3 regions of the Metabacillus sediminilitoris genome follow, and region 2 is predicted to be linked to each of the others. Evidence: riboswitches for the same ligand, from Rfam matches in the RefSeq annotation. Region 2 holds a riboswitch; each other region holds the start of a gene.
The links. A riboswitch is a leader RNA that binds a small molecule or an ion and turns the genes downstream of it on or off. The one in region 2 is predicted to bind thiamine pyrophosphate.
Positions count from the first base shown of each region.

Region 1: linked by a shared signal. The riboswitch ahead of GMB29_RS19050 (ABC transporter substrate-binding protein) and the one ahead of thiC (phosphomethylpyrimidine synthase ThiC) in region 2 are both predicted to bind thiamine pyrophosphate.
Region 3: linked by a shared signal. The riboswitch ahead of GMB29_RS05030 (thiamine phosphate synthase) and the one ahead of thiC (phosphomethylpyrimidine synthase ThiC) in region 2 are both predicted to bind thiamine pyrophosphate.

Region 1 covers NZ_CP046266.1:3,967,179-3,974,705, forward strand. Annotated here, with positions in the region: gene GMB29_RS19030 (YycC family protein) at 1-76, shown strand, start outside; gene GMB29_RS19035 (ABC transporter ATP-binding protein) at 199-930, opposite strand; gene GMB29_RS19040 (ABC transporter permease) at 932-1,693, opposite strand; gene GMB29_RS19045 (thiamine-binding protein) at 1,693-1,983, opposite strand; gene GMB29_RS19050 (ABC transporter substrate-binding protein) at 1,997-2,992, opposite strand; TPP riboswitch at 3,087-3,196, opposite strand; gene GMB29_RS19055 (helix-turn-helix domain-containing protein) at 3,433-3,651, shown strand; gene GMB29_RS19060 (hypothetical protein) at 3,823-3,993, shown strand; gene spo0A (sporulation transcription factor Spo0A) at 4,329-5,120, opposite strand; gene spoIVB (SpoIVB peptidase) at 5,423-6,655, opposite strand; gene recN (DNA repair protein RecN) at 7,263-7,527, opposite strand, start outside.
Region 2 covers NZ_CP046266.1:3,185,027-3,192,553, reverse strand. Annotated here, with positions in the region: gene GMB29_RS15110 (processed acidic surface protein) at 1-574, opposite strand, end outside; gene GMB29_RS15105 (YmaF family protein) at 685-1,086, shown strand; gene thiC (phosphomethylpyrimidine synthase ThiC) at 1,165-2,937, opposite strand; TPP riboswitch at 3,057-3,172, opposite strand; gene GMB29_RS15095 (MOSC domain-containing protein) at 3,323-3,970, opposite strand; gene GMB29_RS15090 (MerR family transcriptional regulator) at 4,654-4,989, opposite strand; gene GMB29_RS15085 (hypothetical protein) at 5,289-5,549, opposite strand; gene GMB29_RS15080 (Fur-regulated basic protein FbpA) at 5,721-5,912, shown strand; gene GMB29_RS15075 (nucleotidyltransferase domain-containing protein) at 5,941-6,714, opposite strand; gene GMB29_RS15070 (MarR family winged helix-turn-helix transcriptional regulator) at 6,894-7,352, shown strand.
Region 3 covers NZ_CP046266.1:987,535-995,061, reverse strand. Annotated here, with positions in the region: gene fabI (enoyl-ACP reductase FabI) at 1-726, opposite strand, end outside; gene GMB29_RS27590 (hypothetical protein) at 798-962, opposite strand; gene GMB29_RS05060 (thiamine phosphate synthase) at 883-1,371, opposite strand; partial or broken gene GMB29_RS27205 (bifunctional hydroxymethylpyrimidine kinase/phosphomethylpyrimidine kinase) at 1,762-1,917, opposite strand; gene GMB29_RS05050 (thiazole biosynthesis adenylyltransferase ThiF) at 1,907-2,923, opposite strand; gene GMB29_RS05045 (thiazole synthase) at 2,923-3,690, opposite strand; gene thiS (sulfur carrier protein ThiS) at 3,695-3,898, opposite strand; gene thiO (glycine oxidase ThiO) at 3,903-5,021, opposite strand; gene GMB29_RS05030 (thiamine phosphate synthase) at 5,033-5,626, opposite strand; TPP riboswitch at 5,945-6,054, opposite strand; gene GMB29_RS05025 (monovalent cation:proton antiporter family protein) at 6,299-7,527, opposite strand, start outside.

The sequences.
Region 1 (7,527 bases), 780 kb from region 2:
GCATATGCCGCAGCATATACTACTTGCTAAGCTTGCAGAATTAAATACCAATAAAGATTCGGAAAAGAAAGACTAATTGACAGTCTTTCTTTTTTTGTTTTCATATAAAAATAATCACAATTTATATTCGGTTCTTACTATTTAAATTCCTTTAGTTTAAAAAAAAGCGTAGATTTTTAATATACTACGCTTTAGGTGTCACACCTTTAATGTACGATAAATTTTTCTTCTCCACTCCAAGAATTCTTCAGTAAGAAAAAGTTCTTCATCTCGAGGTCTCTTAAACGGTATCACAAATTCACTCACAATCGATGCAGGTTTATTTGAAAGAATAACAATACGATCCGATAAAAATAAGGCTTCCTCAATATTATGTGTGATAAATAAAACTGTTTGACGATTGTTTTCCCACATTGATAATAGCCATTTCTGCATATCAAGACGGGTTAGTTCATCTAAAGCAGAAAATGGTTCATCGAGTAAAATAAGCGGCTGCGGACTTAACAACGCTCTAATAAATGAAACACGCTGCTTCATTCCGCCTGACAGTTCATGTGGATAAGCATGGACATATGAAGTTAAACCGGCTTTTTCTAGCATTTGCATAGCTTTTTCCTTATTCTTTTTGGCAGTTAACTCCTGACCAAGAAGAACATTTTGTAAAACCGTTCTCCAAGGAAGTAAAGAAGACGATTGCGGCATATAGCTAATTGAGCCTGTTCTCCCATTAATGATGTCATCTTCTAGTAAAATCGTTCCTTTTTCAGGTGTAAGAATTCCACCAATCAAAGAAAAGAGTGTGCTTTTCCCACTCCCGGAAGGTCCAAGTATCGATACAAATTCGCCGTCATTTACTTGCATATTAAGGTTCTTGATGACTTCAATTCCTGAAAATGTTTTTGAAATATCCTGCAAGGTTAATATGCTCATATCATTTAGCTCCTTTTAACTGCCATCTAATAAGTAAGCGTTCTAATAGCATAATGATTGCGAAGAATATGAGACTAAGAGCCATAATGGCAAATATTGCAACAAACACACGATCAGCTCGAAATGAAGAAGAAGCTAGTGTCATGTATACCCCAACCCCCTCTTTGGCTCCGAGCCATTCAGAAATAACCGCTCCCATAATGCTATATGTAGCAGAAATTTTAATTCCAGAAAAAATCGCTGGAAGTGCGTGTGGCAGTTCCAGCTTCCAAAACAATTGTTGACGACTGGCACCTGACATTTTCATGTAATGGATTAAATCAGAAGCTGTTTGTTTAAAGCCATCAAGTGCTGCAACAGTAACCGGAAAAAAGCAGACAAGTGTAATAACGATCATTTTCGGCAAAACACCGAAACCAAACCATATGACGAGAAGGGGTGCTAAAACAATTACCGGGACATTTTGTGATAGAATGAGCAATGGATAAACAGACTCTCTCACAAATGGAACCACATGTAGTAACACTGCCGTTAATAATCCTATACAAACTCCGATTGCAAAACCTGAAAATCCAAGCTTTGTTGTCGCGAGCAAGTGTCCCGAAAAGCTTTCCCAGCCTGTGATCATTTCTTTGATAATCTTAGATGGTGCTGGTAAAAGCCACTCAGGGACATTAGTCTTTTTAACAAGAATTTCCCAAAGAAAAAAGAAAAGAAGGAGAACAATAATCGGTCTCCATCCCTTCAAGTAGTTCGTTTTCATTAGCGGTATTTCTCCGTTAAATCATCCATTGCAATTCCAGTTGGCTGATATAAGATTTTCACTTGAGAGATTACATTTCGGCTTCCCATTTCGATCATGCGCTCATTCATTTTTGTAATAATAGTAAATAATTGAGGAAGCTCACCTTCCATTGTGGTTTCCAATGGATGTACCTCATATTTCACACCTGCTTCAGCAATGATTTTAATTGCTTCATCCACATATGGAATGACATCCTCACCATTTTTTGTTTTCGGGATAATTTGTATGCTGATTAATGCATTGGTCATTTTTAACTACTCCTTACTTTGGTAAATATTCGTTTGTAAATGCTTTCTCTGCATCTAGTTGTTTTTCTAATAATTTATTTTCGTACATCCAATTTGCATAGTTTTCCCAAACTTCCTGCTTTTGTTCCCCCCATCTCGGTGCATCATCTTGATAGCGAGAAGCTAACCATTCTTGACTTTTCTTTACTAATTCAGGATCTAAGTCTGGAGCAGCTTTGATTAAGATGTCCGCTGCCTGGTCTGGGTTTTCAATTGCATACTTATAACCTTTTGAAACAGCAGATAAAAATTTCTTTGCTTGTTCTGGATTTGTTTCAAGTTTCTCTTCATTCGTAGCTAGCACAGGTGTATAATAATCAAGATTTTCACTATAGTCAGTTAAATAAATCATATTAATTTTTTCACCGCGTAACTCAGCTTCAATACCTGTCCAACCATAATAAATCCATGCAAAATCAATATCGCGTTTTACTGCTGTAAAAAAGTCAGCATCTCCAATATTTACAATCGAAACATCTTCAACATTTGCATCTTCCTGATTCATCAATGATGAGATGACTGATTTCTCAACAGGTGCTCCCCATCCTCCATATGTTTTCCCTGCGAAATCCTTTGGAGATTTAATATTTTTTTCAGCTGGTGAAGCAAAACCTGATGTATTGTGTTGAATGACTGCTGCAATTGAAACAAGTGGTACTCCTTGCACACGAGCTTGAGTAATACTTTCTTGATAGCTTACACCATAGTCTGCTTTACCTGAAGCAACGAGCTGATCAGCGCCTGTTTCTCCTGGCATAATGATTTCAACATCTAAGCCTTCCTCTTTAAAATATCCTTTTTCTTGTGCAACATATAAACCTGTATGATTTGTATTTGCCGTCCAATCAAGCACAACTGTAATTTTCTCATTCTTCTTCGTATTCTGATCTTTTTTTGCTGTATCTTGTCCATTTGCACACCCTGCAAGGAGAAGACCAAGTGAACAAAGCAGCACGATCCATTTTTTCATGACATTTCCTCCTGTTGTCTATGTAATAACGTTTTTGAAAAAATAAAAAAACACCCGGAAAAAGAACCCGCGCGTACGCAACAAACATATTTAATCTATCATCGAATATGTTTCCTCCGCTGGTCTTAACCAGTTCAGGTTCAAAGGGTCAGCATCTTACAGATCCAATCTCAACCAGTCACACTGGTTCCCCTACAATTCTTAGCTATTTACTTTTTCTATAAGGTATTATAACAGATAGACAAGAATTTGCTATAGAAAAAAACTTAGGATGGAGAATGTTTCGAAGAATGAAATGAAAAATAAAATATCAAAAGTACGTCATGAACTTCCCGAGTCTATAACTTACTATATAAATAAAAAATAGAACGAAGCATTAGTGAGTAAGTATCAATACGATTGATTGTATGGTATGCTTAGATAAAAGCGAGGTGTTAATTTTGACTGCATATAAAGCTAAGAAAAGTAATCTTAAAGAACTTTTATCAAAAAGCAACACTGAGCTTGATGTTCTTGCGACTAATACGAATATTCCAATGGAACAACTTACAGCGTATCTTGATACTAAGGTCATGAGTTTGAATAATGCAATGAGTATATCAAAAGAATTAAACTGTACAATAGAAGATCTTTATGTATGGAAAGTTTCTGAGGAGTGATTAAGTTCACTCTTTTTTATTTTCCTTGAAACAGTGAGAAAATTCATTGTATTGTTACACCTCATATTTTCGACAAATTAAGATTGGAATAAAATCTTTCACTTACATAGATTGATTTTGATTTCTGACCTATCATTACCTCATAAATGATGAAGAAAAAGGGTGAAACAATTGAAACAATATATTTTCACTGTCAATGCTAACAAAGTGCAGCGTGAGCTTATTATTAATGCTAGAGGTATAACAGAGGCAGTCGAACAAGTCATGCATATTTTGAAATTTGATGGAGTGAAAGGTTCTATTCAAATGAAAAGTATTCAATTTAAAGGTATTAAATATTAGCTAACCTGTTCCATACATGCGTTTATATTCCTACTCTACTCAGTTAAGTAAGCCTTTCTTATCCTTCCCAACTTCTTAGCAAATACTGCTAATTAAACGTATCTATCACACCACTTTTTATAGTTGGTATCCTACTCACGAAAGACCTACTCAAAGAAAATGAGTTCCCAATTGTATTATGACGTTAACGAAAATAAAAACCTCCCTAATTCTTGGAATAGTCCAATAAAAAAGAAGGTTGTTTTTTAAATATCCATAGGTATTCTTTAACCGGTCAGTTAGTATGATATTTCAGGTTAAACTCTATTCCTTGAAACTGCATACTCCTATCCATTTCAAGAAGCTTTATGTTCCAAGCGTAATTTATCCGCAACCATCGCGATAAATTCTGAATTTGTTGGTTTCGCTTTTGTCATGCTTACCGTATATCCAAATAACGAAGAGATCGATTCGATATTTCCACGACTCCATGCTACTTCAATTGCATGGCGGATAGCACGTTCTACACGTGATGCTGTTGTATTGTATTTTTTTGCAATGTCAGGATATAACACTTTTGTAATGGATCCTAATAATTCGATATCATTATAAACCATTGAAATGGCTTCACGTAAGTACATATATCCTTTAATATGTGCCGGAACTCCGATTTCATGAATGATGCTTGTAATACTAGCGTCAAGGTTTTTACCTTTTCCTTGTGATTCATTCGAAGTTCTGATCGATGAGCTTGATCGTTTAATAAGCGGTGCTGCATTCCCGCTTACTTGACGAATATGACTTGCTAATCCTTCCATATCAAATGGCTTTAGAATAAAGTAAGCTGCACCAAGATCAACTGCTTTTTTCGTCACATCCTCTTGACCAAATGCTGTTAGCATAATGACGTTTGGCTGAGGACGATCAGCTTGTCGTAACTTTTCTAAAACTCCTAAACCGTCCAAATGAGGCATAATAATATCTAATACTAGTACATCTGGTTCTTTATCTTTTAACATATTTAAACATTCTTGGCCATTGTAAGCAACACCAAGAACTTCGATATCATCTTGACTAGAAAGATATTCCTCTAATAAACCAACAAGTTCTCGATTATCATCAACTATACATACTTTTATTTTACTCACAAATACATCCTCCTCAGTCTTGTTTTGCCATTATGTCTTATATCTTTACACGATTATACCTAATAATTTCGACAATGTGGGGAAAATCCCTTTATTTTTTTAAAAAAACTTAAAAAATAAAGGTTATCTTATCGTTTCTTCAATTTGCTCTCTTTTTCGACTAAATATGTCATTTGACATTTAGAGACTAAGGTAGTTTTGTCGAAAAATCTTTCCATCTATATTTTACATAAATACGCATGAAAAAAAAAGAAGAAAATAAAAAACTGCCAAGAAAACTGAATTTTCTTGACAGTGATTTATTAACTAACTTTCTGTTTTGAATAAATATCAATTCCTGCTTCATTTAACATCCATTCAATATGGACTCCGTAACCACTCGTCGGATCATTTACAAATACATGTGTTACAGCACCAATTACTTTCCCATTTTGAATAATTGGACTACCGCTCATTCCTTGAACAATTCCGCCGGTCTTTTCTAATAGTTCTTTATCCGTTATTTTTATGACCATCCCTTTTGTTGCCGGAAACTTTTGAGGGACAGAACTAACAACCTCAACGTCAAATTGTTCAACCTTATCATTGTTAACAACAGTAAGGATTTTAGCCGGTCCTTCTTTCACTTCATTTGAAAGTGCGATTGGGAGTGCCTCATCCATAACTCCATTATTGATATCTTGACGAAGTTTACCAAAAATTCCAAATGGGCTATTTCGAGTTATATTTCCGATCACTTCACGATCTCCTGAAAACCGTGCAAGCTTTTCACCAGGATTTCCATTACTCCCTTTTTCAATAGAAGTTACTGTCGATCGGACAATTTGTCCATCTTCAACTACTATCGGCTTTTTTGTATCCATATCTGAAATAACATGACCTAAAGCACCATATTTTTTCGATTTTGGATCAAAAAAAGTCATTGTGCCAATTCCTGCAGCTGAATCACGAATATATAAGCCAATTCGGAATGACCGATCATTCTCATCCTTTAAAGGATATAGCTTCGTTTTTATTTCCTTCTCTTCCCTATTAAGGACTAAATCAAGAGGTTTACCAGATTTTCCTGCTTCTTGAATAAATGGTGTCACATCACTCATTTGTTCAATTTTCTTGCCATTTATATTTGTAATGATGTCTCCAACCTGTACGCCAGCAATCTCACCGGGAGACTTATTTCCTTCAGGGGTATTTATTTGGTGATGTCCTACCACCAATACACCAAGAGTATTCAATTTTACACCAATTGACTGTCCACCAGGAATCACTTTAAAATCAGGTAGAACATTAACACCTACCTTTTTTACTGGAAAACCTGCTAGATCAAATACAACCGCACCTTCACCAGCTTTTTTTCCATGTACATCAATTGTTTTACCATCACTATTTTTTTGAACTGTAAATGCTTCTTCTGCTATCTCGGATGCATTTACAGGAATCGAGTTTTGCACGGTCACATGTTGTGATTCAAAAACAGTCACACTAGTAGGGATATTAATGTATTCTTTTACTTCTTTTACAAATCCTAAACTCATTAATGAAACAAGGAGAATTACACCAATTATTTTTCTGATTTTATCTGTCTGCAAAAATCTTCACTCTCCTCGCTCCTAACACACACCACCACAACTATATATGGCTACAGTTTTAATGTAGCCTTTTGTGCGATCATTTATAACTCGAATAACTAGAAAATTGAAGGATTTGTTGTAAGTTTTAGCATATTACAAAATGTGGGGGTGCCTAGATGAACTTGGTATTGATCACCCCAAAGAAGATTGGGTTTATGAATGGGCAGATCATTGCTATATAATTATGTTTTGTTCTTAAACGGTGTTATGAAGTACAGGTTTTTTCCATTCTTATTAAGGACTATCCTTTTCGTTTTCTTATTGTCTTGTCCATCTGCCAAATTACTAGCCGCAGATAACATGCAATTAACCACTCGATTTCGCACATATATTTACCATTGAATTGTTAGTATCGTCTCAGTAAAGAAATCATATGTGTTTTTTGAATTGAGAATCATGCAAAGAGTTGATTTTATAACAAAAAAAGCGTGAATTCTATGTGAATTCACGCCTAAAACACCATTTCGATCCTGAAAAATCAGAACCCGTACCGATAAAGGTGGAGCCTTTTTTAACCTTTGGAAGTATGTGCAAGAGAAAGCAACTCTTTTGCATGTTCCTTAGAGAGCTCTGTTACCTCGACACCTGCAATCATACGGCCGATTTCTTTTATTTTCTCTTCGTCAGCAAGTGGTTTTACACTCGTTTTTGTTCGACCTGACTTTGTTTGCTTTGCAATATATAAATGTGTATCAGCCATTGCTGCCACCTGTGGTAGATGAGTGATACATAAGACTTGTGAACCGATTGAAACCCGGTAAATTTTTTCGGCGATT
Region 2 (7,527 bases):
CTTGTAAAACGGAGACTAATTCATCTTGTTGTGCTTCTGTAAGTTCTGTTGTTTCATCAATCATTAGAAATGGATCTAATCGAGTTATGATTCCTTCCATTTGTTGTTCGAGAGGTTCTTGATCAAGCTCCATAAAATGAGTAAATAATGAATCTACTTCTGCATCAGTTAGCCCGATAAGCGCCATAAATTCTTCAAGTTCAGCCATTTCTTCGTCATGGCCTAAATAAAAGCTGAGGGCGATATCAAGATCTTCAATAAAATAATAGTCATCCAAAGTTTCTCCAAACTCTGCTAAAATCGTGTCCATCTCAGGTCTTGTTAATTCATATTGGAGAAGTAAATCAGCTAAATTCTCATTTGTTATAGGTGTACCAAGCATATCTTTTAGATCTTCTATTGTTTCAAAATCATCAATTGTAAGCTCATAATAACCTAGATAGTCTGTCAGATCATTCATCGTCCAGTCTAATTCAGATAACAATTGATCTAGTTCATTTTGTGGCGGAGCAGCAAAAGATGTCTGCTGAACAAAGAACAAAAGGACAATACTTATTAAAAATGCTTTTTTCATACTTCCAATCCTCCAAATAATCATGTCTATGAGGGTATTATTTGAAAGATTATATAAATTATTCCAAGAGGATGTTTGTTTGCTAAAGTTAGGAGTAGAGGGGGGTGTTTATGAATCTATTAATAGGTGCTGTTAAACCACATCATACGCATTATTATTTATTGAAATCTTCGGATGCAAAAGGTCATTATCATGTTGTGAAGGGTATTGTAAGAGTAATCAATGGGAATCGTTTAGATCGCCATATTCACATGTTTAGAGGCATTACTACTCTTGATAACCGCCATTATCATCGTTTTTATGGAAAAACAGGTCCTGCTATTCCTTTGGAAGGTGGAGGGCATTATCATTTGATAGATGAGAGGACATTTTATAATTATGATGAACCGCTCGAGGCACAATTCGGCGGAGTGATTTACGGAGAGCATGATCGGCCAAAACATGAACATCGATTTAGCGGCAAAACAATTGATATAATAGGGTATGACCCATTTTTTAAATCATTTTTATAATGAAGGAAATATCCCCACCTTAATCCAAGTATGTAAATAAGGTGGGGGAAAGATAAATAAAAGCAAAGTTATGTGACTTTATTTGTAGATAACAGATCCGCCGTCAATAAATTCCTTTGCTTTTTCCTTTAAGCCATTTTCTAGCATTTCTTGTTCGGAAAAATTGCCGTTCGTTGCCATTTGTCGAATATCTTGAGAAATTCTCATTGAACAGAATTTTGGCCCGCACATTGAACAGAAATGGGCTGTTTTTGCTCCTTCAGCAGGTAATGTTTCATCATGATATTCAAGAGCTTTTTCTGGATCCAGGGAAAGATTGAATTGATCATGCCATCTGAATTCAAATCTTGCTTTTGAAAGGGCATCATCACGATTTTGTGCGCCTGGATGTCCTTTTGCTAAGTCAGCCGCATGTGCAGCAATTTTATACGCAATAACACCTTCGCGTACATCATCTTTATTTGGTAAGCCAAGATGTTCTTTAGGTGTAACATAGCAAAGCATCGCTGTGCCAAACCAACCGATCATCGCTGCACCAATTGCAGATGTTATATGATCATAGCCTGGTGCAATATCTGTTGTTAATGGACCTAATGTATAAAAGGGTGCTTCCTTACAGATTTCCTGCTGTTTATCGACGTTTTCCTTTATTAAATGCATCGGTACATGACCAGGGCCTTCTATCATGACTTGAACATCATATTTCCAAGCAATTTCTGTTAATTCACCTAGTGTTTCTAGTTCAGCAAATTGTGCTTCATCATTGGCATCGGCAATAGAACCAGGTCTTAACCCATCACCAAGTGAGATAGAAATATCATATTTCGTTAAAATCTCACAAATTTCATTGAAATGTGTGTAGAGAAAGTTCTCCTTATGATGAGCAAGGCACCATTGTGCTAAAATAGAACCGCCTCGTGATACAATTCCTGTTGTACGTTTTGCTGTAAGTGGTATATATCGAAGCAGCACGCCAGCATGAATAGTAAAATAATCAACACCTTGTTCAGCTTGTTCAATTAGTGTGTCTCGATATACTTCCCATGTTAAATCTTCAGCAATACCGTTCACTTTTTCTAAAGCCTGGTAAATAGGTACCGTCCCTACAGGAACAGGAGAGTTACGAATGATCCATTCTCTCGTTGTGTGTATGTCCTTACCAGTCGATAAGTCCATAATATTATCAGCACCCCAGCGAGTTGCCCATGTCATCTTTTCCACTTCTTCTTCAATCGATGAGGAAACAGCGGAATTTCCGATATTTGCGTTGATCTTTACATGAAAATTCTTTCCGATAATCATTGGTTCACTTTCTGGATGATTGATATTAGCAGGGATAATGGCACGTCCTGCAGCTACCTCTTGGCGAACAAATTCAGGTTCCATAGACTCTCTAATCGCAATAAATTCCATCTCAGGAGTGATGATTCCTTTACGAGCATAGTGAAGCTGTGTGACGCTTTTTCCTTCTTTGGCCACTATTGGTTTTATATGTTGTGATGGAAATACTTCTAAATTTGTTTGCTTCTTCGTCAATTTATAGCCATTATCTTCAGGCTTTACAGTACGACCTTCATATCGTTCCACATCGTTTCGAGCTAAAATCCATTTCTCTCTTATTCTTGGCAGCCCTTTTCGAATATCAATTTCAGCGGTTACATCAGTATAAGGCCCGCTTGTATCGTATACTCTTATAGGTGGATTTGTTTCCTCACCATATGTATTTTTTGTTGGACTTTGAGAAATTTGCCTTACTGGTACTTTAACATCAGGGGTACTTCCTTGAACATAAACCTTTTTACTTCCTGGAAATGGCTGTTTGATATTAATTTTCATGATACTCCTCCTCATAAGTGAATGAACATGAATTCTTTCAGAAACAGCGAAAGGCAAAATAAAAACGGATTCTGATATTCAGAACCCGTTTGGAGTAGGTAATAACTGTAAAAAGGAACGAAGAAATGTCCTTTTAACAACTGTTACTACTTCCCTACGCTGGTATCATCCAGATCAGGTTCAAAGGGTCAAAGAACTTCAAGCGCGTTCTTCTCTCAGTCCAAGCTAATGGACTCCCCTAGTAGAAAATGGTATTAAGTTAAAATCAGTACTAACTATAACATAATTACTCTGCTAGTCAATGAAATATTTTTAAAATTTTTATTTTTGATCTTTTTGAACTAGAGAGAATTGAAAACGTAAGAGAAATAAGAGTTTTGACTTTATAGCTAAGAATCTATCATTGTTTTGCCTGATTATAAAGCTTTAACATTCTTTCTTTCCATTCTAAAGCAAGTTCATCGATCGAGAGAATGGATTCTATTTGGGAAAGATCCTTTTTATTAAAAAAGTATGTATGATGAATGGCTGCAATCGAAATTTCTTTAGGATGCTTTTTAAGTAATGTTATTGCAGAATCTGAAGTAATTGTGCCTTCCTGTAATACGCGAAAGAAATATCCAGTATAACCCACTTCAACAATTTTACTTAATAGTGTGTTAATGTTTGCATGTTTATTAATCGTTGAACATGGAAACCTGCCTTGTGATACTTGTAAAATTGCTGTACCAATTTGAAACACATCGCCAATACAGACATCTTTTTCTTCCATTGCGGTTGGTGTAAGATTCTCGCCAAATGCAGCATTTGGTAGACTTCTTCCATAAAGCTTTTCCCAATGTGCATAGTGTTCATATGGATAAACACATATAACTCTTTCGCTTCCGCCATGAAACTCATGATTTTCAACATCATCACCATCAACACGATGAGATAAAACCTCTAGTTTATCAACTTGTTTTTTTGAAATTCCAGAACGGTACTCTGTTCCGTTATAGGAGAGTGTTTTTGGCGTCCCTTTACTTAACCATATAATTTTTGCTGTCATATCGATCACATCCTAATTAGATTCCGATTTGGCATAAAAGTGCCACTAATTAATAATATGGAGAAATGGAGTTAGATTACAAGCCAAACATTTTAAAAAGCTATTCATATAAGAGGGGGGGTGTCTGATCAACGGCTAAAAAAATACATCAATAATGAATAATTGATGTACATGATCATACGATATGGCTTTTTTCAGGCTCTTTATCTTGTAGGAATGAATTTTCTTCATTCATTTTTATATTTAGCAAGTGATCCAGGTGTTGACTTGCCATTATTGTTCGATGAAGTGTAGCCCGTTTTCTTTTGTGATTTTTATCATTTGTTACCGGTATTCTTTAATTACAACATCAATCGTTTTCATAATGAACGCCTCGCATTAAACTTTACATAGTGGAAAAGTCCTGGTAATACAATTATCGGATTTTTTTACCTATAGTAAGGTTAATTGCGAAAATTTTTAAGTGGTTTTTAATGAAATACTATATACAGTGTTTCATTCTGAATGAGAAAGGTAGATATTGAATGTGGTATTGGGAGGGAATATAGGAAATGGTAAGTCTAATCAAACTGAATATACTCATGTGTAAGGAATATGATCTAGTAGATAAGAAGGGTGTAATGTAGAAATAGAAACGCTGCAGCTCTATTCACGTAAATTCTGCAGCGTTGATCGTGCTTGATCTAATTTCCACGACCTAATTTAAATTGTGCATTTAATTGTCCTTGAAGCATTCTTTTCTTAAGATCTTTTTCACTTTCACGCTTCTTTTCTTTTAATCTCATTTCTCTTAAAATTTCAGTCGTTTGCACGCCGTCCTCTCGTTTATCTGCTATATCCATTAATGTCTCAATATCAGTAAACGAATATTTCCTTGTACCGCGCTCATTACGATATGGAGATATTAATTTTCTTTCTTCATAATAACGAATTTGCCTTAAGGTTAATCCAGTTAACTCACTGACGGTTCCAATTGAGATCACTTTCTTATCCTTATAAGTGCGGTCCTGCGGATTCATTACCCCACCCCTTAAGAATCATTGTTATTTACAGTATACCTTCACATGTAAGTTATCGCACTTTTGTTGTAATGAAATCTAACAAACATATTCGAAACAAAAAACGGTGTTAGGTTTTATAACACTAATAGTGTATCTTATTGTCAGAAAAATTACAATTAGATTAATTTATAACTTAAAACTATTAATATATGGAAAATAATGAAGGTGCAATGTAGTTTTGTCATGGTGAAAATGTGGAAAATAAATTTAAAGGGGATTGGCCGGTTGTAGAAAGGTGTGAGGAGAGTGAAGATTAATCATAATGCTTTTGCTTGGTTATGGTAGATAAGCTGAGTTGTGATCTGTTGGGCAAGGTTGTTTAAAAAGCTAGTCTGGAAAAGGGATGTGACTTCTTCATATTCATTTGTTTTATCATTAAAAACAGTCAATATCTCAATCTTCAAAGCATTGTCTATAACAGCCATATACAATTGTTGTGATTTTGGTTCAGATGGATTTAAATAAAAAACTTTTGATTTTACTCCTTGTTTTTGCATAGCTACTACTCTAATTGTCATTGTTTCAACTCCTTGATTAGTTGAAACTATTCTCGACTTTTTTTCAAAAGTTTAAACAAATTTAAACAAAATTAATAACTTAAAAGCAAATCTTTACATTATATTAATCGTCTGATAACAATTTTGAGGTAAGTTAAAGGTAGCAAAAAAAAATAAATGGAGATGAGTGCCATGAGCAAAATGCTACAAAATGCACTTATAGAGCAAAGGAATTATTATTCTGAAAAATTACTGGCAATAGGTGTATATAATAAAGAAGTCATGAAGAATATGACCTTAACAGAATTAAAAAATGAATACAATTACTTTTATCATAATGATCCGCAAGTTAAGAGAAAAGGTGCTAAATCATTTGAAATGTAAAGAGGGAAGAGAGCTCATACGGGCTCTCTTAATGATGATTGCCTGTTGGATTGTTTAGTGTTTTAAGAAAAAATTGATTTAAATCGTTTGTCATGTCTACGTTTTGATGTTTTAATTTTTTTACCTTTTCTTCAATAAACGGAATCGTTTTTTCTATGTAAAGATTAATTAATTCAGAATGAAATAGAGTCTGTCCTTCTTTTTTAGCCTGTATTAAATCATCAACATGTTTAAGGATAGCTTGATCTTGTAAAAAATGATGAAATAGGGAAGAAACATCTTCAATAAAAGGCATTTCTTTATACTCTAAGATCCATAAACATGTGAATAAAGGTCTCAATATATTTAAATAACGTTTTGTGGTGAAATCCTGATTCTTTTGTAAGAGTTGATTATTTTTCTTAGCCATATTTAAATAATGAAAGCCTGTGGGAGTGGGTGAAAATGACAGCATTGCCAGCTTTTTTAATTCAGTGATGAAAGGATCATTCCTTATATATGTGATGGGTGAATTGATCCATTCAAGAAGTGTTGGATTCGATTTTTGCAAAAGTCTTAATGATTTTTTTAAATCCCAGCCAACTAGATCAACTTTTGGATGATATGACGTTTCGATTACATCACGGCCTTCATAAATTTGTAAATACCAATTTATTTTGTGACTATAAATAAACCGAACATCGAAATCACTAGCAGCTGCTTGGGTGCCCCATACACGACTTCCAGATTCACATGCAAAGTGAATTTGAATCTTTTCTTCTTCTTCAATCCTTCTTAATGAATGTAAAATCTCATCTTGCATCCAGAAACCTCCACATTTAATCATATATTTCAAGCTATTTTTATATCTTTTTCAATTTTTCGAATTAAAAAAACTTCTAATTAAAGTAAAATCATAGTAAAATAATAATTGTACAAAAAATTTTCATGTAAAAATTATATTACTTTTTAGATTAATTTGGAAATAAAGAGGGCGATGGGATGAAATCATACACTGAAGAAGAGTTACAAAGAGCATTAGATTTGTTTCGAATATTTGCAAGAGCATTTAAAAGTATTTCCGAGCATTCAATAAGAGATAGTAAAGAACATGGGTTTAACCCTACAGAATTTGCTGTATTAGAACTGCTGTACACGAAAGGTCCACAAAAATTGCAACAAATTGGATCAAGATTGCTATTAGTAAGCGGTAATGTTACATATGTCATTGATAAGCTAGAAAAAAATGAATTTATTTATCGTGAACAAGATCCAAAAGATAAGCGTTCCATTTATGCTAAATTAACAGACAAAGGACATGCTTACCTTGAGGAAATCTATCCAATTCATGCAATCCGCATTGCCCGTGCTTTTTCAGGTCTATCAACAGAAGAACAGAATGAATTGAAAGCGCTATTAAAAAAAGCGGGCGTTCATAGCCAGCATTTGTTATTTCGATAAAGCTATTAAACTAGAAAAAAATGCGACTCTTTTGAGGCGCTTTTTTTACGTTTTTAAAACATAAAACTTTTTGAAAGCTGGGGGGAATAATGGCACCTACCTAAAGCTTTTGTTCTTAAGCAACAGTCAAGAAAGTTCATATGAGAAAATGAAAAGAACCTATGAAGTCATTGTC
Region 3 (7,527 bases), 2.2 Mb from region 2:
CATACCTCTTGAAAGATCACTAAATAAGAATAAAGCTGTATCTCCAATTTCTTCTGGTGTTGTTGTTCTACGTAAAGGTGCACGTTCTTCGATTTCTTTTAGGATTGTATTGAAATCGCTAATTCCTTTTGCAGATAATGTACGGATTGGACCAGCAGATATTGAATTCACACGAATTCCGTCTTTTCCTAGATCGCTAGCTAAGTATCTTACACTTGCATCTAGAGATGCTTTCGCAACGCCCATTACGTTGTAGTTTGGTAATACTCGCTCTCCGCCAAGGTAAGTTAATGTCACAATGCTGCCACCTTCAGTCATTAGCGGTCTTGCTTCTTTCGCTACAGCAGTTAGTGAATATGAGCTAATGTTATGTGCAAGTAAGAAGCCATCACGTGTTGTATTCATATATTCTCCTTGCAGCTCTTCTTTGTTAGCAAATGCAATACAGTGTGCAACACCATGGATCGCTCCAACTTCTTCTTTAATTGTCCCGAAGCAAGTTTTAATTTCCTCATCATTTGTAACATCACAAGGTAAAACGATCGAATCGTTTCTTTCTAACGAATCTGCTAATTCACGAACAGATTTCTCTAAACGTTCTCCAGCATATGTAAAAATTAATCTTGCTCCAGCAGTATGTAAAGAACGTGCAATCCCCCAGGCGATGCTTCGTTTGTTTGCTACTCCCATAACGACAATATTACGTCCATTAAGTGATAAGTTCATATATATCCTCCTAATATTAATACAAGTTATTAGTACCTGGTTATAATTATAGCATCAAATATAATAAAGTGCTATGTTACATAGGTTTTTCTTAAGAAATTGTTGTGATTACACTTTACGAAACTCTGCTGCTGCTTCCCTAGGTGCCCTTGCTTACTAATTGAACTGATAACCGCTACACCATTTGCACCAGCTTGATAGACGAAACCTGCATTCTCTAAGGTAATCCCGCCAATTCCGATAATGGGTAATTCCGCTAGTCCTGATGCTCTTATTTGTGTTATTAACTGCGTGCGGGCCGACAACTGCTTGTGCATCAGTTTTCGTCTTTGTAGTGAACATTGGACCGACCCCAATATAATCAGCACCATCCTTTACTGCTTGATTTGCTTCAGCAACAGAATGTGTCGATATCCCTAACCAGCGATCATGTCCAAGCTTTTTCCTTACCAAAATGGGATCACCATCATCTTGACCGATATGAACGTCGTCGGCAGAAAGCTCTATGGCAAGCTCAATATCATCATTTACTATAAAAGGAACTTTATACAACTTACAAAGTTTTCTTAAACGTTTTCCTAACTCTATGTACTCCTGGCTTTGTAAACAGACATCACCCTTTTCCCTATATTGAAAAAGAGTAATTCCCCCTTAATCGCCTCAACTAATGTTTTTTCAGGATCAAAATCACGCCAATTCACTAAAACCCATTATAAAATACAGGCGTAATGCCTCAGATATATTCAACAGTACTTCCTCCTTTTACGTTTAAATACTTTCCCGGGCTTAGTGCCGTCCAACCTTTACTCGCTGAATTTACGTATCAAACTCAAATTTTCATCTAAAAAAATAGACTGACACTTTACGTTTTCCTGCCGTACTTTCTGACATAAACCAGTCAGTAATGCAGGCAGGATTGCAAGAGTCAGTCTATTTCATTAACTTGATACTTTCACTTTATTATATGCCCAATGATTTGTTGGACCGTGGCCACTGCCGTTTGGGATAGACACCTTAAACACGAAGCGCATTTTACGCCGTGATAGCGGTAATGGCAGTCATTCCAAATACATCGACCTCTTTAAACGTTTTTATATCCGCTTGAATTCCTGCACCTCCGCCCAAATCAGAGCCTGCAATTGTTAAGGCACAATATACAGCCATTTTACTCCCCAAAACTCTAGCCAACATAACGATGATAAATCTTTTTCGCTTCAGAAATATCCTTTGTTCCATGAATAAGTGCACGACCATCCTTGAAAAGAACGATGCGGTGATCACCGAATGTAAATGACATTAAAAACGGATTTTCTAAAAATGCATCTGCAATGGGTTTAACTCGTTCAGAAATGCTTTCAAATGAAACTTGCATTCCATTCGTTGGCCTAATTTGCACGGTATCTCTTCCACAAAGAACAGCTGCTTTCGTTTCTCTTTCCGCTGTTAAATATGGATAGACTGGGTTAGTACCACATGTCGGACACGCATCATTTTTTAGTCGATCCATATTAATGGATGAATATTGATTTTTCCATAGATCAAATGATACAAGCTTGTTTCGTCTGTTTTCTTCATCACCAACAAGTAGTTTTAGAACTTCTGTTGTTTGATGTGATGTAACCATACTCACAATTGGTGAGATTACCCCTACCGTATCACATGTTAGTCCATTAAAAGGAATATGCTTTAATAGGCAATGCAAACATGGTGTTTTATTCGGAATAACGGTAAAAGAAAGACCATAGCTTCCGACACAGCCTCCATATATCCATGGAATATTGTGCTTTAATGAGACATCATTGATTAAAAGTCTTGTGTCAAAGTTATCAGTAGAATCTACAATGACATCGACACCATTGATCCAGCCTTCAATATTTGCTGATGTTACATCCTCTACAAATGCTTGTACCTCAACTTCAGAATTGATCTCATGTAAATGTGTTTTTGCAGCAATCGCCTTTGGAATCCGATTAATCGCATCATCCTCAATATAAAGCTGCTGTCTTTGCAAATTGCTCCATTCCACATAATCACGGTCAATAATCGTTAATTTCCCGATTCCCGCCCTTGCGATCATTTCTGCATTTGCTGTTCCTAGCGCACCTGCGCCGACAATTAACACATGCTTATTTTTGATCTTTTCTTGACCGCACTCGCCAATTGGAGAAAATAATATTTGTCGTGAATAACGTTCCATTAACTTGTCATCATTCCCTCTGTCGGGCTGCTCGCTGTTGCATATTCTTTTTTAGGAATTCTTCCAGCCTCATAGCCTAATCGACCAGCTTCAATTGCTAGCTTCATCGCAATGGCCATTTTCACTGGATCCTGTGCAGCAGAAACAGCTGTATTTAATAAAACACCATCAGCTCCAAGCTCCATTGCAAGTGCAGCATCTGAAGGCGAGCCAATACCTGCATCTACGATGACAGGAACTTTCGATTGTTCAATGATAAATCTTAGATTTAAAGGATTCAAGATCCCTTGTCCGGATCCAATTGGTGATGCACCAGGCATAATCGCATGGACACCTAATTCTTCTAATCTTCTAGCTAATACAACATCATCCGAAGTGTATGGTAAAACAATAAAGCCTTCTTCTAAAAGCATTTCACTAGCCTTTAATGTTTCAACAGGATCTGGAAGCAAAGATCTGTCATCACCAATGACTTCTACTTTTATCATGTCACATAAGCCGGAAGCTTTTGCAAGCTTTGCAATTCTTACCGCTTCTTCAGCTGTTTTCGCACCTGCAGTATTAGGTAAAAGTGTATATTTTGATACATCCAATTGTTCTAAAAAATTTGGCTGTGTTGGCTCAAAAATATTCATTCTTCGTACTGCAAACGTTAAGATTTCAGACTCAGACTGTGCAACAGCTTCCTTTTGAATATTAAATGAAGGGTATTTTCCTGTACCTAATAATAATCTTGATTGAAATGTTTTGTCAGCTATTTTTAACATAAAATCATCCTCCTCCTACAAAATGTACGAGTTCAACCTCATCACCGTTTTGTAACGGAGTTGACTCGTAATGATCTTTTAATATAATTTCTCGATTATGCTCAACAATGACTAAGCGATCTTCTAATTGATAGAATGCTAGTAATTGTTGAATCGTCCCTACATCAAAACTTAACTCTACTAATTCACCATTTAATTTAATGGTCATACTTTCACCTCATTGCTTGCAATTGTGGTCTAACTATTGAAAACGTATTGATATAATCCTCATTTTGTTGTCTGCCTAGAATAAGATCCCTTACCATCTCACCTGTCTTCGGTGCTAAAAGGATACCATTGCGATAATGGCCTGTTGCAAAATAAATGTGTTCTCCATTCGGATGCTGGCCAATATATGGCTTTCCATCATGTGATTGTGGCCTCAACCCTGACCAAGTTTCATGTAGCTGTGAGGAAGCAATGCTTGGCATGATCGGTGTTATTTTTTCAATAAGCGACTGGATTCCTCCAATTGTCGGTGCTGTACTCCAATCATCTTCAACCATTGTTGCGCCGATAACGATTCTTCCATCCCCTTTCGGGACGATATAACAATGGTCATAAAAGATCGTTTTTTCTAAACTTATTTCGCTGCTTTTAACAGAAAGACATTCTCCCTTTACAGGCTTCATTCCTGCATTTACACCTAATTGCTTGAAGAAATGTCCACTCCACACGCCATTCGCTATCACGACTTTGTTAACACTAAAATCAGCTCGTGGAGTTGATAACGTATAGCCATTCTTTGACGTTTTTTTAATAGCATGTACAGGTGAATTTTCTAAAATTGTTGCTCCTAGTAAACTAGCAGACTTTGAAAATGCTGCACAAACATGTAGTGGTGAGACATGACCATCCTCTTTTATGTATAATGCCCCTTTAATACTCGTTGAAAGGGTTGATTCATGTTCAAGCACCATCTCTTTTTCATGCCATTCTACTGACTTATAGTAGCTTGCTGCTTCTTTTAAAGAATCAGCTTCATCATCATTCATGGCGATTTTATACATCCCTTTATCAACAAGCCCAATATTGATCTGTGATCGTTCTGAAAGTTCATATTGTAAGCTATGATATAGCCGTTGACTTTCTTTCGCAAATTGATAAAAAGCGTCATTTTTTTCAAGCTCAGAATTCGCTCCAAGCATACCAGCTGCAGCACTTGTTGCCCCTGTGCCGATTTTATGACTTTCTAAGACTAGGACAGAAACACCTTCTTTTGCTAAGTGATAGGCAATTGATTGACCAATGATGCCACCGCCGATTATTCCTACCTCATATTGTTTGTTCATGGTATTCCTCCTTAGGCAAAACTCGCTTTTATATTCTGTATGGCACGAGCAGGATGCTCACTTCCAATAACATATGACATAACAGCAACTCCACTCACTTTTATGCCTTTTAACTTTGGAATGGTATCCGGAACGATCCCGCCAATCGCAATCACTGGAATTTGGATATGTTGACATATGTCAGCTAATTGCTTTACTCCGCGTGGCAATAAAGCTGCTTTTGACTCAGTTGCGAACACATGACCAAACAATACATAATCTGCTCCCGCTCTTTCACATTCCATCGCCTCTTCAAGAGAATGAACTGAGCGGCCAATCCTTAATGCAGGTTCAAATTCCCTCACTCTTTCGATTGGAAAGCTATGCCCTGGTAAGTGCACATTAGGAATTTGATTAAGTAATGCGACATCAAGTCGGTCATTGATTACAAGCTTACGTCTTGGCACACCGCCATCAATTAATATTGCGACAATTTTCAGAATTTCAGAAACAGGTTTTGATTTTTCACGAATGTGGATAAAGTCTGCTTGTTTGTGAATCATTAAAATACGGGCAGTCACATCTTCCACTGTCTGTTTTCCATCTGTAATTACATGAATTTCCACTTTTCTCACCTTGATTTAATGATTTTTTTAAAATAAGGCTGTTTTCTCATACTTTGTTGGTATTTACCAAGTAGTGCAGTGTGGTTGATTGCAGCGAGAGATGCACGATGACCGTGGGGCGGGCGGTGAGCCTCCTCGGCGTAAACGCCTGCATGAGTCTCACCTGTCCCGCTGCACCCGCAGGAGTCTCGTAATCTGCTCCAATCAACCTTAAATAGTTTTTTCGTTCTAAAAGCAACAATCTCTTAGAAGAAAGTCTAAACCAAAAACAAAAAACCACTTTCCAAAATAAGAAAGTGGTTTATACACATAGTTATAAATATGCCGTATCCACTTCCCTACGCTGGTATGAACCAGATCAGGTTATAAGGGTCTTAAAGAAGCACTTTAATCTCAGCCCATACTATAGGGCTCCCCTAGCGGTTAATCATTATTAAGTTTTTTGTCTAGCTCCTGCGCCGCAGCCCCGAAGCACAGGACGTGCAAGTGCAGTCAATGCGACAGGATGTCGCGTTATTGACTGCCTCGAGATCATAAGCCACTCATGAATTGAAGGCAAAGAACGCCTTCTATTCATGCGCGTCTTATTTGCCTGAGGCTGAACAAGGCGCATCCGCTTTTCTCATATCTCTATCATACCAAATGATTAATAACTTTCAAGAGTAAAAGTTGTTATCTAAGCTCAAGCTCACGTTTTAACTCCTTCACATACTCTCTTGATCCTGTCACAATGAGACGATCCCCAACTTTCAGATCAGTATCTCCATGCGGGACTATGGAATCCTTTCCACGGAAGATTCGCACAAAAATAATATCGCCTGTAAACGGGAAATTTCGAAGTAAAATGTTGTTATATTTCGCGTTGCTTAAGTTGATTTGATACAGCATTGATTCCTGATTTGTTAAGATCTTCATCACACCTGGAGCTTCAATGAGTGCTCGAAGCATCGTTTTTGTAGAAAGTAATGTAGAAAACACATCAATACCGTGCTCTTTCAGTTTCATATCTAATTCTGGGGAAGCAACGCTTGCAATGATTCGATTCACTTCCTCTTCTTTTGCAAACAAAGCAATATCAGCATTTCTTTGTTCATCACCTGTTGCCACAACGATGAGGTCCACATCAAATGCATGTTGTTCTTTTAATGTTTCCACTTCAAAATCAGTGATTTCTTTTATTTCAAACATAGATTCAGCGATTTGCTTATCGATTTTATCTTGCTGTGTATGAAAGACAATTGTTTCATATAATTCGGGGTTTAGCTCTCTAGTAACAGGTAAGGATGTTTGATTTGCTCCAATAAATGCAACCTTAATTTTCGCCTGTTCTGTTTTATGTTTTGGGAAGAGCTTTTTAAAGAAAATCGGCGTAAAAATACTTGTTATGACTGCAACTAAAATAAGAGCTCCCGAAATTTCAGGAGTAATAATCTCCATACGTTCACCAACCGTTGCGGCGGCAATCACTAATGAAAGTGTTGAAGTTAAGAGAAATCCTGATGCAAGTGTTGTTTTGAGATCATACCAGCGTTTCAAGAAGAATATTGGTATGATTTTAGAAATTAAAAGTGCAATCAATAGTAAAGGAATTAATAAAAAGATTTTCGGATCTTTAAACAATGCCCAAATATCTAAGTCTACTCCAACCATCACAAAGAAAATCGGGATTAAAAACCCATAACCGAACGAATCAAGCTTCTGTACCATTTCCTTATTTGGTGATAATAACGAGACAAGAACACCTGCTAAAAATGCTCCAAGAATATTCTCAGCACCGATTGTTTCAGAGATGGCTACCAAAACAATAATAAGCGTAAATACAGCACGAGTACCGATCTGAATTGTTCCCTTTGACATCGTTTCAATAAACGAGCGATGCTTAAACGATTTTCCTAAGAAAT